One region of the Shewanella sp. SM73 genome, then DNA from elsewhere that is predicted to be linked to it. Evidence: predicted binding sites of a transcription regulator. Region 1 holds the regulator's gene; the other holds the start of a gene.

What was found. The regulator MetJ, encoded in region 1, represses methionine synthesis genes. The targets are predictions, from matches to a motif close to TAGACGTCTAGACGTCTA.
Region 2: metH (methionine synthase) is a predicted target of MetJ. The motif match lies at 2,648-2,665, and genes of this name have one in related genera.

What each region holds. Positions count from the first base shown of each region.
Region 1 covers NZ_JAKKRY010000007.1:101,048-108,767, reverse strand. The annotation lists gene L5M51_RS11850 (SRPBCC family protein) at 1-430, shown strand, start outside; gene L5M51_RS11845 (pentapeptide repeat-containing protein) at 535-1,197, shown strand; gene phsA (thiosulfate reductase PhsA) at 1,628-3,910, shown strand; gene L5M51_RS11835 (4Fe-4S dicluster domain-containing protein) at 3,923-4,489, shown strand; gene nrfD (NrfD/PsrC family molybdoenzyme membrane anchor subunit) at 4,492-5,439, shown strand; gene L5M51_RS11825 (sulfite exporter TauE/SafE family protein) at 5,546-6,289, opposite strand; gene metJ (met regulon transcriptional regulator MetJ) at 6,424-6,738, opposite strand; gene metB (cystathionine gamma-synthase) at 6,951-7,720, shown strand, end outside.
Region 2 covers NZ_JAKKRY010000002.1:12,880-20,599, reverse strand. The annotation lists gene metH (methionine synthase) at 1-2,523, opposite strand, end outside; gene L5M51_RS03340 (histidine phosphatase family protein) at 2,793-3,518, shown strand; cobalamin riboswitch at 3,740-3,916, shown strand; gene L5M51_RS03335 (ABC transporter ATP-binding protein) at 4,016-4,891, shown strand; gene L5M51_RS03330 (FecCD family ABC transporter permease) at 4,932-6,017, shown strand; gene cobT (nicotinate-nucleotide--dimethylbenzimidazole phosphoribosyltransferase) at 6,226-7,308, shown strand; gene L5M51_RS03320 (adenosylcobinamide-GDP ribazoletransferase) at 7,414-7,720, shown strand, end outside.

The DNA of each region.
Region 1 (7,720 bases):
GCGGATTATCGATGCGCCGCCAGAAAAGCTGTTCCGCGCGTGGACCGAGCCAGAACTCCTCAAAATTTGGTTTACGCCAAGGCCGTGGACTGTGGCTAGCGCGAGCTTAGATGTGCGTGCCGGTGGTTCAAATGTTATCGTGATGCGCAGCCCTGAGGGACAGGATTTCCCGAATCGTGGCGTGTATCTTGAGGTGGTTGAGAATGAGCGCATCGTATTTACTGATGCCTTTACTGAGGCTTGGGTGCCGTCCGATAAAGCCTTTATGACGGCTACTATTACGTTTGAACCTATAGATGGCAAGACCAAGTACACTGCGCGGGTGCTGCATTGGAATAGTGAAGATAGGCAGAATCATGAGGATATGGGGTTTTATCAGGGGTGGTCTAAGGCGACCGATCAGCTTGAGGAACTCGTCGCGAGCATTTAGCCGGTGAGTCTCAAGCCTCGTATCAGAGAGTCAATAATAAGCAGTACCTAGCCCAATTGCCCTGCATATTTTATTGCTGGGGATTGGGCAGGATTAGAGGTGTTATGTCGTCACAGAAAGAAGTGCCTGTACTTAAACAATCAGTGCTTGCGCCATCCCAACTCGCGCAAAGCGCGGCTTTGCAGGGCAATAGTTTTTTATCAAAACAGTTCAATGGCTTGTCGGAATTAGCACAAGATCTACAGGGCATCGAGTTTGAGGATTGCTGCTTTCAAGATTGCCATTTTAGTGAGAGCACTTTCCGTAAATGCAAGTTTATCGATTGCCGCTTTGTGCGTTGCAACTTAAGTTTAGTGAAAGTGCCCCAGTGTCAGTTCAGCGGGGTGGAGTTTGAAGAATGTAAGTTAGTCGGTATCGATTGGACCCGCGCCGCGTGGTCGCGTTTATCCTTTGCCGCGCCCTTTTCCTTTAAGCAATCCATCTTAAATGATTGCTCATTTTTAGGTTTGTCCCTCGATGAAATTATCATCGAAGAGTGTAAGGCCCACGATGTCGATTTTCGCGAGGGCAGTTTTAATCAAGCCAATTTCACCTACACGGATTTTAGTCATAGTCTGTTTGGCCGAACTCAATTATTGGAGGCGGATTTCAGCGAGGCATCCAATTACGATATCGACATTTTTAATAATAAAATCAAAGGCGCTAAGTTTAGCCGTGACGAAGCGATTCGGCTGCTCAACTGCCTCGATATAGAATTAATGGATTAAGGATTGTGGTAGGTTTTTACTCAGCTTTTCACTCAGCATAGTGATGCTCATCCCACGAGTATTATCGCAATTTACTGAAATATCTGTTTATTTTTGAAGCCGCCATTTACCCCATCTGGCGGCTTTTTTCTGCTCGTGTTTTAGGACCTATTGATCTTATTCACGTATTTCAAGGTCAGTCTTAGGTTTTAGTTGCTGTAGATCACACCGAGCTTCCCCATGTGGTTTACCACAATACCCACCTACCTCTTTCGGGATAACAATCTTAGTCGATAAGCAGCGGATCCAGCGGATGCCTGTATTTTGAAGATATGGCGACGCTGTTTTAATGCTTTTATAACTAAAAAAGTAATCAAATCAGTGAGCAAACCTCTGCTCGATGGCGCCAAAAGTGGCCGCTGCGGGTGGGATGAGCGTGATGGAGGTAACCATGATTGAGCTTAATAGGCGAACCTTTTTAAAGGGAGCAGGGGCGAGCGGGGCAACCTGCGCCTTAGCCAGTCTGCTGCCGGGCAGCTTAGCGGCATTAGAGAATAAGCAGCTAAAGGGCATGGGCAAAGACATTGCCAGTATTTGTGAAATGTGTTCGACTCGCTGCCCGATTTCGGCGCGGGTGATTGAAGGCAAAAACGTCTTCATTAGTGGCAACAAGGCCGCTAAATCCTTTGGCGGTAAAGTGTGTGCCCGTGGCGGCGCAGGCCATAGTTTATTGTACGATCCACAGCGCATCGTTAAACCGTTAAAGCGGGTCGGTGAGCGCGGCGAAGGCAAATGGGCTGAGATCAGTTGGGATGAAGCTTATAAATTAATCGCTGAAAACCTCAATAAAATCAAAAAAGAACATGGTCCAGAGGCCGTGGCATTCTCGTCAAAATCTGGCTCACAAGAAAAGCATTTGTTTCACCTTGCGACCGCCTTCGGCAGTCCCAATACCTTTACCCACGCGTCGACTTGCCCCGGCGGTTATGAAATTGCCGCTAAGGCTATTTTTGGCACTAAGGTCAAACGTGATTTAAGTAACTCTAAATACATCATTAACTTCGGCCATAACCTGTACGAAGGCATCAATATGTCCGAAACCCGCGGCATGATGGCGGCGCAGATGGATAAAGGTGCCAAGCTAGTAGTGTTCGAGCCAAGATTCTCCGTCGTGGCCGATAAAGCCGATGAATGGTACGCCATTCGCCCCGGCACCGACATAGCCGTCGCCTTGGCGTTATGCCATGTATTAATTGAAGATAATCTTTACGACAAGGCATTCGTCGCGCGCTATGTGGAAGGCTTCGAAGCCTTTGCCGCCGAAGTGAAAGCCTATACCCCTGAATGGGCCGAAACCATTTCTGATGTGCCTGCCAAAGACATTCGCCGCATCGCCCACGAATATGCCGCTAAAGCGCCCCATGCCGTGGTCGATTTTGGTCACAGAGCCACCTTTACCACCGAAGAGTTTGAGATGCGCCGCGCCCTGTACGCCGCCAACGTCTTGATTGGTAATATTGAGCGTAAGGGCGGGATTTATATCGGCCAGAAACCCGGTGATTACAACAAGCTTGCCGGTGAAGCGGTTGCGCCAGTATTGGCAAAACCTGGCGTGAAAGACATGCCAAAACCAGCAGCGAAACGTATCGATCAGGTGGAAGAGCAGTACGCCATGATGTGGACATCGGGCGGCGTTTACCAAACCATTCTCGATGCCACGTTAAGCGCTGTTCCTTACCAGTTACACGGCTGGGTGATGTCACGCACTAACCCAATGCAAACCATGACAGACAGAGCGCGCGTTGTTGAAGCGATGAAAAAGCTCGACTTTATCGCCGTGTGTGATGTGTATATCAGCGAAACCGCCGCCTATGCGGACGTGATTTTACCTGAATCGACTTATCTTGAACGTGATGAAGAAATTGCTGATAAGTCAGGTAAAAATCCGGCCTATTATGTGCGCCAACGGGTCGTTGAAACCTTAGGTGATACTAAGCCTTCTTGGCAGATCTTTAAGGATGTGGGTGTGGCTATGGGCCTTGGCGAGTTCTATCCATGGGAAAACATGGAAACCCTGCAAATGCTGCAGGTGAACCGCGACACTGACCTGCTGCGCCGGATCAAAGACGAAGGTTTTGTGAGCTTCGGTAAGCCAATTATGTTGTGCGAGCCTAAGATGGTTGCCGAGTTTATTAAGGCATACCCCAATGCTCGACCTGCCGATGAAGACGGCACTTACGCCAGCGCACTGACCTTTAAAACCCCGAGTGGCAAAATTGAACTCACTTCCGCGAAAGTGGAAGCCATGGCACCAGGCCGTGGGGTGATCAAGTTCCGCGAAGTGAATCTTAAAAAAGCAGATGAGCTGTACTTTATCCAAGGCAAAGTGGCGGTGCACACCAATGGCGCAACCCACAATGTGCCTATGCTCGCTAACCTGATGTCGGATAACGCTGTGTGGGTTCACCCTGTTACTGCGGGTAAGTTAGGGATCAGCAATGGCGACCCAATCCGCCTCACCAGCAGTGTTGGCACAGAAGAAGGCCATGCCTTAGTCACGCCGGGTATTCGCCAAGATACTGTGTTTGCTTACATGGGCTTTGGTTCTAAAAACAAAGAGTTGGTCAGAGCAACGGGCAAAGGTATCCATTGCGGTAACTTACTACCGCACGTTACTGCTCCTGTGTGTGGCATGACAGTGCACACCACGGGCGTCACGCTGGCAAAGCGCTAATCGGAGGCTTAAATGAATAAACGATATGTAATGGTGCACGACGAGAATAAGTGCATCGGCTGCCAAGCTTGTAACGTGGCGTGTCGCAGTGAAAATGGCGTACCCGAAGGCGTAACTCGTCTGCAAGTGCGTGTGGAAGGCCCCTTTGGTGAGATGCCCAATCTGCATTTCAAATATCACAGGGTATCTTGCCAGCAATGTGAAGATGCACCTTGCGTTAAGGTGTGCCCAACGGGTGCGGCCTATGTGGGTGAAGACGGCATTATCTCTATCCATACCGAGAAGTGTGTCGGCTGTATGTACTGTGTGGCAGCGTGCCCTTATAAAGTGCGCTTTATGAACCCAGAAACCAAGGCGGCGGATAAGTGTAACTTCTGTAAGGATACGCGTTTAGCACGGGGCGAAGAGCCGGCGTGTGTGACTGTGTGTCCAACCGATGCCTTAGTGTTTGGTGATGCTAATGATCCGCAGAGTGAAGTGGCCATCATGCTCAACACTAAAATCACTTACCAAGATAAAACCCATTTGGGCACTAAACCTAGGGTATATCGCGTTCCTACCAAAAGAGGGGGGATTTGATTATGAACAATACTTGGGGCGACATGGCGCAATATGATCCTGTCACTTGGCACTGGGTCATCGCCGTTTACCTGTTTATGGCGGGGTTATCCGCGGGCAGTTTACTGATTGGCATTGGTTTGCGCTGGGCGAATAAGGAACTCAGCGTGGGAGCCGAAAGCAGCATTCTTAAGGCGGCAGCCATTATTGGGCCTGTAGCAATTAGCTTAGGTCTAGCTTGCTTAGTGTTTGACTTAACCAAACCATTCCACTTCTGGTTGATCTTAATTCACTATAACTTCCAGTCTGTGATGGCAATCGGGGTGCTGGCGCTGCTGGCGTATTCTCCCTTAGCTTTTGCGTACGCCATTATTGTGCTGCGGGATGACTTACCAAAATGGGGTTTGGGTTTCCTAACGCCTATCGCTAAGTTACTTATGCCATTTCGAAAGCTGATTGAAGTATTGTTGTTTGTCCTCGCCATTGGCGTGGGGGCTTACACTGGCTTCTTAATTTCGGCGATGAATGCTTACCCTATGCTCAACACTGCGGTACTGCCTGCGCTGTTTTTAGTGTCAGGTCTATCGGCGGGCGCTGCGGCAAATGCGGTACTGGCGTTGCTGATGTTTAAGACGGACAGCCACGACAAAACCTTAGTGAAGATGCACGGTTTAGAATTGCCTGTGATGGCGATTGAAATCCTGTTCCTGTTCATGTTGTTCTGCGCCTTGTACTTCAAGGGCGGCGCGGCGGCTGCGGCCTTAGCATCGTTAACTTCTGGGTTATGGGCAAGCGTGTTCTGGATAGGCGTTGTCGGTATAGGTTTTGGTATTCCATTGCTGTTTATGCTGCTACCCGCCGCGACTCGCCACACTAAGGGCGCGATGATCATGGTGGCTTGTGCGAGCTTAACGGGCGTACTCGCCTTAAGACACTTTATTGTGTACGCAGGGCAAAGCTATTTAAGCTGAGTGTAAGCTGGCTTTACATATTGATAGATAAAGAAAAAGCACTGGCAATGTCAGTGCTTTTTTATTGTTTGAATCGTGAGAAGGTTTGCCAGTATAAGCAGGAGGCTTATTGGGGTAATAACTCGATAACCGACTTCACCGTTAGCACTAAGGCGCTGATACTGCACAGGACTAACGTCGCCATCTTTGTCTTCTCTTTATCGACACGGCCCACTAATCGTCCTGCGACTAAGTAACCTAAAATCACTGAGGGGAGCAGCATCAACGACAGCCACAGATGTTTTAATTCTAATAAGCCAGTGATTGCTAAAATGATCAGTGCAATCATGGAGCTAAAAATGAAGAAGGCCGACAGCGCTGCGCGAAACTGCGAGGCATCTTTGCCTGCCAACAAAATCGCCATCGGCGGGCCACCAATCGCGGCGATATTGCCGAAGATCCCTGAAACCACGCCCGCACCGAAGAGGGTTTTCTTATTCACTGGCAGGCTGAATTTATACAGGCTGAGGATCACTGCGACAGTCACAATGGCGGCGATGGATAAACCCAGTATGGGTTGAGGCGCAAACAGCAACAGGCTCGCGCCGATAAAACCGCCGGGCACGCGACCTAGGAGCGCATATTGCAAGCCATTGAATTCTAAGTGACCGCGTTCACGCACTAAGGTCAGCAGGGCGATGGAGAAACCCATAGCAATAACAGGCGCAGGTACAAGTTGTGGATCGACGATATACAGCAAAGGACTGGCGACAACCGCAAGCCCAAACCCAATCAGACTTTGGGTTAAGGCGCCCAGAAACACGACCAGCGAGGCTAAGGCGAGTGTCTGTGGATCTATCATAGAAAACATAGGATTTCCTATATCCCAAACCAACTCAAGATGGTGAAATTTAAAGTTTGAAGTCGCTTGGGTATAAACAAAAAGGGATCGTTAACGATCCCTATTGATGAGCACTGTGATATGACTTTGAAAGCGACGAGTCGCTATTCCATGTCTTCCCACTCGATTCCCATTTGATCCATCAACAACTTGGCTTCTGCGGGAATGCTGTCTGGATTATCTTTTGACAGATCGTCATCGTTGGGCAATGGCTGGCCAGTGTAGGCGTGCAAAAATGCCTCACACAACAGCTCGCTGTTGGTGGCGTGACGCAAATTATTGACCTGACGACGAGTACGTTCGTCCGTGAGGACCTTAAGCACTTTGAGCGGAATAGACACAGTAATTTTTTTTACTTGTTCATTCTTCTTGCCATGTTCAGCATAGGGGCTGATGTATTCCCCATTCCATTCAGTCATTGACTCACCTGTTATAACGCTAAATTCGGGGCAGATTTTAAACCCTTACAAAGAACAGTCAAATTATTGCTACTATTTCTTTGTGATTGCAAACAGATTTCTTTATGTTTAGACGTCTAAACGTCTTCACGCCTATTGACGATGGCGTTGGGCTTAGGTACATTTAGACGTCCAGACATCTCTATCAGTCTATCGAATTTAGGAGTCCACCCATGGCAGAGCGTCAATTAGCCACACTGGCAGTGCGTCAGGGTATCGAAAGCGATACTCAATATGGCGCAGTTGTGCCACCGATTTATTTGTCGACTAATTACGCCTTCGATGGTCATAAAAATCCCCGCGAATTCGATTACAGTCGTTCAGGCAATCCAACGCGCTGCATTTTAGGCGAAGCATTAGCGCAATTAGAAAAGGGCGCCACTGGCATAGTGACGTGCACTGGCATGGCGGCCATCACCTTAGTGACCACTTTGCTCGGCCCCGATGACCTATTGGTCGTGCCCCACGATTGTTACGGCGGTTCCTACCGTTTATTTACCAACTTGGCGAAGAAAGGCCAGTTTAAGCTCATTGTGGTCGACCAAACCGACAGCCAAGCGTTAGCCGCCGCCATTGCGCAGAATCCTAAGATGGTGTGGCTCGAAACCCCATCGAACCCGTTATTGCGTGTGGTAGATATCGAAGCCATTGCTAAGGCGAGCCATGAGGTCGGCGCGCTGGTGGTGGTCGATAACACTTTTTTATCGCCGATATTGCAACAACCCCTATTGTTAGGCGCGGATATCGTTATCCACTCCACCACTAAATATATCAATGGTCATAGCGATGTGGTCGGCGGCGCTGTGGTCGCCAAAAATGCGCAAATCGGCGAAAGCTTACATTGGTGGTCGAACACTCTAGGCTTAACGGGATCGGCCTTCGACAGTTATCTGACCCTGCGCGGCCTACGTACCTTAGCGGTGCGAATTCGTGAACATCAAGC
Region 2 (7,720 bases), on a different contig from region 1:
TAAGCCTTCACGGTGGAAGGTTTTCACGTTATGCACCATCTCGTCCAGACTCGGAGTGATGAGGCCCGACATGCCGATGATATCGATATTGTGTTCTTTCACGGCGTCGAGAATTCGCTCCACCGACACCATCACACCTAAATCGAATACCTCAAAACCGTTACAGGCGAGCACCACGCCGACGATATTTTTGCCAATATCGTGCACGTCACCTTTTACCGTCACCATCAAAATCTTGCCGTTAGATTGGCCTTCGACCTTTTCCAGCTCGATATAGGGGTTTAAGTAAGCCACGGCTTTTTTCATCACCCGCGCCGATTTTACCACCTGCGGCAGGAACATTTTGCCCGAGCCGAACAAGTCGCCGACCACGTTCATGCCGTCCATCAAGGCGCCTTCAATCACATCCAGCGGACGTTTCGCTTCTTGGCGAGCGGCTTCGGTATCTTCATCAATAAATTCGGTAATGCCTTTGACGAGCGCATGGGATAAGCGTTGGCTCACCGGCCAGCTGCGCCATTCTAAATCTTCTTTCTTACCCACCTGCGCGCCATCACCGCGGAATTTCTCCGCGATTTCAAGTAACTGCTCGGTATTGCTTGAGCCTTCAACTGGGCAGGGCAAGTTAAGCACCACGTTTTCGACGCGCACTTTAAGCTCAGGATCGATATCGTCGTAAATGGCTAACTGGCCCGCGTTGACAATCCCCATGTCCATGCCGACTTTGATGGCGTGGTACAGGAAAACGGCGTGAATCGCTTCGCGCACTGGGTTGTTACCGCGGAACGAGAACGACACGTTCGACACGCCGCCCGAAATCATCGCGTGGGGTAGGGTGGCTTTAATCGCTTTAATGGCATCAATAAAATCGACGGCATAGTTGTCGTGTTCATCGATACCGGTGGCGATGGCAAAAATGTTTGGGTCGAAGATGATGTCTTCTGGCGGAAAGCCGACCTTATCAACCAGCACCCGATAAGCGCGGGTACAGATTTCGATTTTACGTGCTTTAGTGTCGGCCTGACCTTGTTCGTCGAATGCCATGATAATGGCCGCCGCGCCGTAGCGTTTCACTAAGGTGGCTTGCTCAATAAACTTGGCTTCGCCTTCTTTGAGGGAAATAGAGTTAACTATGCCCTTGCCTTGAATACATTTGAGGCCAGCTTCGATCACTTCCCATTTAGAGGAGTCGATCATAATAGGTACGCGGCTGATGTCGGGCTCAGAGGCTATTAAGTTTAAAAACTTGTGCATGATTTCGGCGCCATCGAGCATGCCTTCGTCCATGTTGATGTCGATGATCTGCGCGCCGCTTTCGACCTGCTCGCGGGCGACATCGAGCGCCTGCTCAAACTTGCCTTCTTTGATCAATTTTAAAAACTTGGCCGAACCTGTAACGTTGGTGCGCTCACCCACGTTAACGAACAGGGATTGGGCGTCGATAGTCAGTGGTTCCAAACCTGCCAAGCGGCAAGCGACGGGAATGTCTGGCAAAATACGCGGATCGTGACGGCTCACTGCTTCGCGGATCACGCGGATATGTTCAGGCGTACTACCACAACAACCGCCGATAATATTGAGCATGCCTTCGCGTGCCCAATCTTCGATCACGTTCGCCATGTCTTCTGGGGTTTCATCGTAACCGCCAAACTCGTTCGGCAGGCCTGCATTCGGATGCGCCGACACATAACACTCACTGATGCGGGATAATTCTTCCACATAGGGGCGCAATTCTTTTGGCCCAAGTGCACAGTTAAGACCGATAGATAAGGGCTTGATATGGCGAAGGGAATTGTAAAAGGCTTCGGTCGTTTGGCCAGTCAGTGTACGGCCAGAGGCATCGGTAATGGTGCCCGAAATCATGATCGGCAATCTGTCTTTTGAATGCTGACCGAATAAGTCATCGAATACCGATTCAATCGCAAACAGCGCGGCTTTGGCGTTTAAGGTATCGAATATGGTCTCGACCATAATGATATCCGCGCCGCCTTCAATCAGCGCCTTAGTGGATTCTTTGTAAGCAGTCACTAACTCATCGAAGCTGACGTTGCGATAGCCAGGGTCGTTCACATCAGGGCTAATCGAACACGTACGGTTAGTGGGGCCTAACACACCGGCGACATAGCGTGGAATGCCTGTGGCAGCAAAGGCTTCATCACAGGCTTCACGGGCGAGGCGCGCGCCGACTAAGTTAATTTCGGCGGACAGCGACTGCATGTCGTAGTCGGCCATGGCGATGGTGGTGGCGTTAAAGGTGTTGGTTTCAATGATGTCGGCACCGGCGTTTAAGTAGTCGGTGTGAATTTGTTTGATGATGTGAGGCTGTGACAAGACCAATAAATCGTTGTTGCCTTTGACGTCAGTGTGCCAATCTTTAAAGCGTTCGCCGCGATAGTCCTCTTCTTCCAGCTTGTAGCCTTGGATCATAGTGCCCATGGCACCGTCTAAGATTAGAATGCGCTCTGCAAGCTGTTTGCGTATGTCTGCCAATATCTGGCCGGCTTTAGTAGAGGGTATCGTCATAAATAGTTACCTTAAATACAGCTAAGTTAAGTCCAAAAATCGGCCATTGTTATGCTAAGTGCATTTTATTGTCGTCAGCCGACATTTTTTGAATACTTGTTCTTAAAAATTTGTTTTGGACATTTAAACGTATAGACGTCCATAATACGCGACTTATGATTGTCAGGGCAAGATGAAAGTCAAAGGCATTAGGAGCGAGAATCGAGAATCAAGAATTTAGGCCCTTGGCTTGAGTTCCTAGCATCTAGTCCCTAACTAAAAAGGCATATATGAAACAAGTTCGGTTGTTATTGTTGCGCCACGGTGAGTGTGAAGGCGGCGCGATCTTGCGGGGTCGTGTGGATGTGCCTTTAAGCAAAAAGGGTTGGCAACAAATGTCGGCAGCAGTTGAGTCACAGGCCAGCGTGTGTAGCGCGATTTATAGCTCGATTTCACGCCGCTGCGCCGATTTTGCCCACGCTTTTGCCGCCGAGTTGCATTCGACGGCGGCACTGATATCTGAGTCAAGGCCATTGCAGGCGCAGTGTTTGTCGGGTTTACAGGAAATTGATTTTGGTGATTGGGACGGTTGTCGGCTCGATGAACTGTATCAACAAGAGGGCGAACGCTTAGCGGCGTATTGGCAAGACCCTTGGCAAACTCCGCCGCCCAATGGTGAAACTATGGCAAGTTTTGAGTCGCGGGTGAATGGGACGATTGACCAGATACTCGCCGCCGAGTTTGAACGATTGACCCTTGACTCACATAAAATGGGTAATGAAAACAGTGCCGTTAATGAAACCACTGTCAATATGCCAGCCACTCAAGTGTGGGTCGTGACCCACGGAGGGGTGATCCGTCACTTAATGGCGCGTGCCTTAGGGGTTGAACGGGCGGTGGGGTTTTATAGTCAACTCGATTTACCCGTGGCGGCCGTGGTGACTATTAATGTGCTGCAAGATGAACAGGGTGCCTGCTATTGGCGTTTAGATTGGCCGAGTGGGCGCAGGTGTTGAGGCCTTATTTCACTATCTCGGCGCTATCATGTAGGCGTGATCGTTTGGCGAGAATAAGCTGACATGAAAATATTCTGATTTAAACAGCATTGCCTAATGGGATAGATGTAGGATAATGCTTTTCCCTGACGTTTGAACGAGATAGCGTATTACATGCGCAATGAGTGATAACGTCGCAGAAATAGGTGTTGGGAATAGACTCTCTTTGTTCGAATCGCTCCGTTGTTTTAATTCACAGTGGCGTTGTTAACAAAGAGTATATCAACCCAAACATAATAGGGAATCGGGGAGCTGCTCGTCAGTCAGCCCGAACTGTGCCCGCAACTGTGAGTAGTGAAAAAGATCTCGAATCTTATTCCCTACGAGTCAGGAGACCTGCCTATTTCTGTTATCGCTGCGTGCAGCCTTAGTTCTCGAGCGGGTGACTCGAGGGAGCAGATGACAATATGTACAACCTTTTTTTATACAGGTTTGGACTCGATAGGAGCGCCGCTTAGGTGAAACTTTCCGCAATCCAAACTAACAGCCCCGTGAATGACACTAACCCGTCATTGAGCCCGTCAGTCGCGCTCAATGTGAGCCAGTTGAGCTGGTGTATCGATGGCAAAACCATTCTTTCCAATATTAACTTTACGCTGCCAACGGGGCAGATGCTGGGGCTGATTGGCCCTAACGGTGCAGGCAAGTCCAGTTTGCTGCGCTGTTTGTATCGGTTTGTTCGCCCGACTCAGGGCAAAATTACCCTTTTTGATCAAGATATTGAGCGCTTGTCGCCCAAGGCGTTTGCCTGTCGCGTTGCCGTAGTGCAGCAAGATACACCGCACTATTTTGATCTCACCACAGAGCAATTGGTCAGCATGGGCTTAACGCCCCACAAGGGTATGTTCGATACCAATTCGAGCTGTGATATTGAGCGTATTGCTAAGGCTTTAGAGAAAGTCGGCTTGAGCCATAAGATGCACCAACAATATGAGCACTTATCTGGCGGTGAAAAGCAACGCGCCTTGATTGCCCGCGCCATAGTGCAGCAGCCGCAGCTTTTAATCCTCGATGAGCCAACGAACCACCTCGATGTGCGCTATCAAATTCAAATCCTCGAATTGGTGCGTAGCCTTGGCATCAGCGTGATTGCCTCTATTCATGATCTTAATTTAGCCAGTGCCCTGTGCGACAGTTTGTTGTTGATCCATAACGGGGAAGTCAGCGCTATGGGGACGCCAACCGAAGTATTAACCGAGGCGCGAATTGGCGATGTGTTTGGCGTGTGTGCTCAGGTATTGCCCCATCCACAACATAAAAAGCCCTTAATCAGCTATTTTTATGGTTACCATGATTTAACGCACCACATGGCTGAGCGAGGCGAGGGCGGATGATTCAGGGAGTAAATAGCATTTCATCTCACATTTGGGGCGTATGGTGACACCTTTGACGAGACAACAACTGATGCTGGTCGCATTAGGCATAATCACTTTGATAACCCCCATTGCCGCCACAAGTTTTGGCGCGGCGAACATCAGTTTTATGGATGTTATCCAAGTCTTTATCAATAAAATGGCCAACCTCACTCAAGCCAATGGCATGACTGAGCGCATTGTGATGGAGCTCAGGCTACCGCGCATTTTACTCGCCTTTGTGGCGGGTGCGGGTTTGTCACTGGCGGGCAGTGTGTTGCAAACCGTGACTCGCAATCCGCTCGCCGATCCCTATTTGTTTGGCATTAGCTCAGGCGCGTCCTTTGGCGCTGTGGTGATGTTGACCTTATTCACTGGCTCTGGATTTTTTGATAATGCGGGTATGACGGCACATTCTGGGCTTTTTAGCGGTTCGGGTGCCTTGTCTGGATTACTTTGGTTTAGCTTACCCTTGGGCGCTTTTATTGGCGCGAGTTTGTCGGTGTTGATAGTGCTTGCCTTGTCTGGGCTCGGGCTTAATAGTCAAGTGGAGCGCATGCTGCTCTCTGGTGTGGCGACCTCCTTTATGTTCGGCGCATTAACGAGTCTGCTGCTGTATTTCGCCAGTCCGCAGGCGACAGCCTCTGTGCTGTTTTGGAGTTTAGGCAGTTTTGCAAAGGCCAGTTGGTCCTTGTTAGTACTGCCGACACTGGTGATTGGTGCGAGTTTATTCATTATTTTAGGCATGAAACGGCAGATCATGGCGTTGCAGGCGGGGGATGAAACGGCGCATACCTTAGGGGTGAATGTGCCTAAGCTGCGGCTCAATATGTTGCTGCTCTGCTCCTTGATTACCGCTATTTTGGTGGCTACTTGCGGCGGTATCGGTTTTGTCGGGTTAATGATCCCCCATACAGTACGCATGCTGTTTCCCGGTCGTCAGCCGATTTTATTAACGGCGCTGGTGGGCGGATTATTTATGGTGTGGATTGATGTATTAGCGCGCTGTTTATTGGGGAATCAAGAGTTGCCCGTGGGCATTATCACGGCCGCCATAGGTAGCATGTTCTTTTTGCTGATTTTGCGTAAGCGTAGAGTCATGCCGTAAATACAAGGTCATGCCGTAGGCACCTAGTCAGGACGTAAACGCAGCGTTAAGTCGTCATCCTAGAGTCATGTCGTAAGCGCAGGCTGGCGGGATAATCAGTATTTCTGTTGATATCCCACCCGCGATTGGAAATGCACAATTGGACATGTTCGTCATAGACGCGGGATGCGTTGTGGTTATTTAATGTAGATTACAAAGTGGAGTGTGGATGTCTCAGTCAGCCGTGTCTTTTCAAATAAGCCCTGTGAGTAAAGCGCAGGATCTGGTGATTCTGCAGAAAATTGATCTTAAGACTAAGCCGCCCGGCGCCTTAGGTCAGCTCGAATCCTTAGCCTTGCAGATTGCCCGCGTGCAAACGACTGATTTGCAAAAAACGGAGCAGCCACAAACGGATGTGCTCAAAATAGTCCATCCAACCATGTTAGTGTTTGCGGGGGATCATGGCATTGCCGCAGAAGGCGTGTCGATTGCCCCTAGCGAAGTGACTCACCAAATGGTGCAAAACTTTGCCCATGGCGGCGCGGCGATTAACGTTTTTTGTCGGCAGGTGGGCTTTAAGCTCGAAGTGATCGATTGCGGTATTTTAACGCCAGTTGAAGGGGTTGAAGGTATTATCGATCAACGTCTTGGCGCTGGAACGGGTGCAATCCATTTAGAGCCAGCAATGGCGCTTGAAACCGTCGATAAAGGCTTTGCTATGGCGCGCGATTTGATTGAGCGTCACCATCAAGCGGGTTGTAACTTAGTCGCCTTTGGCGAAATGGGCATAGGCAATACCTCCTCTGCAGCAGCCATTATGGCGGCGATCATGCAGCTGGATGTGATTGATTGTGTCGGCCGTGGTACGGGCATTAATAGTGAAACCTTAGAACGTAAACTGATGCTGATTGAACTGGCGTTATTGCTGCATCAAAGCGCCTTAACTGGGCCTAAGTCAGTGTTAGCTTGCCTAGGAGGTTTTGAAATTGTGCAGATGACTGGAGCTATGTTAGCCGCCGCCGAACGTAAAATGCTGGTGGTCGTGGACGGTTTTATCGCGACAGCGGCGGCATTAGTCGCGGTGCAAATCGCCCCTAATGTGCGTGATTATTTGATTTTTGCCCATCAATCCGATGAGCAAGGTCATCTGCGAATGTTAGAATTTTTGCAGGCTAAACCTTTATTGTCCCTAGGGCTGAGATTAGGCGAAGGTACGGGGGCGGCCTTGGCATTGCCGCTTATTCAAGCCTCAGTAAATTTTTACAATCAAATGGCGAGTTTTAGTGATGCGGGGATTGAGGCTGTTGTATGATGTGCTCTGCTAAGTCGCTTATTTTACTTATTTAAAATAATAGCCTTTAGCCAACCGTTTTAATTTTAAACCTTGCAGCAAGTGTGAATTCACTAAGGATGCTTTATGTCAGAACGCGAAAGCTGGCACAAAGAGATAGATTTATTTTTAGTTGCCATGGGCTATTTTACCCGCATTCCTATGCCTAAGTGGGTCGAAGTCGATAGCGATAAGTTGAATAAGGCCAGCCGTTATTTCGGTCTCGTCGGTCTTCTGGTCGGTTTGTTAAGCGCCATAGTGTTTTGGCTGACGCAGAACTGGCTCCCCGCTGGCGTTTCTGTTCTTTTAGCTATGTTGGTTGGCGTCTTGCTCACGGGCGGATTCCATGAGGATGGCCTCGCCGATACCTTCGACGGTTTTGGCGGGGGGTGGA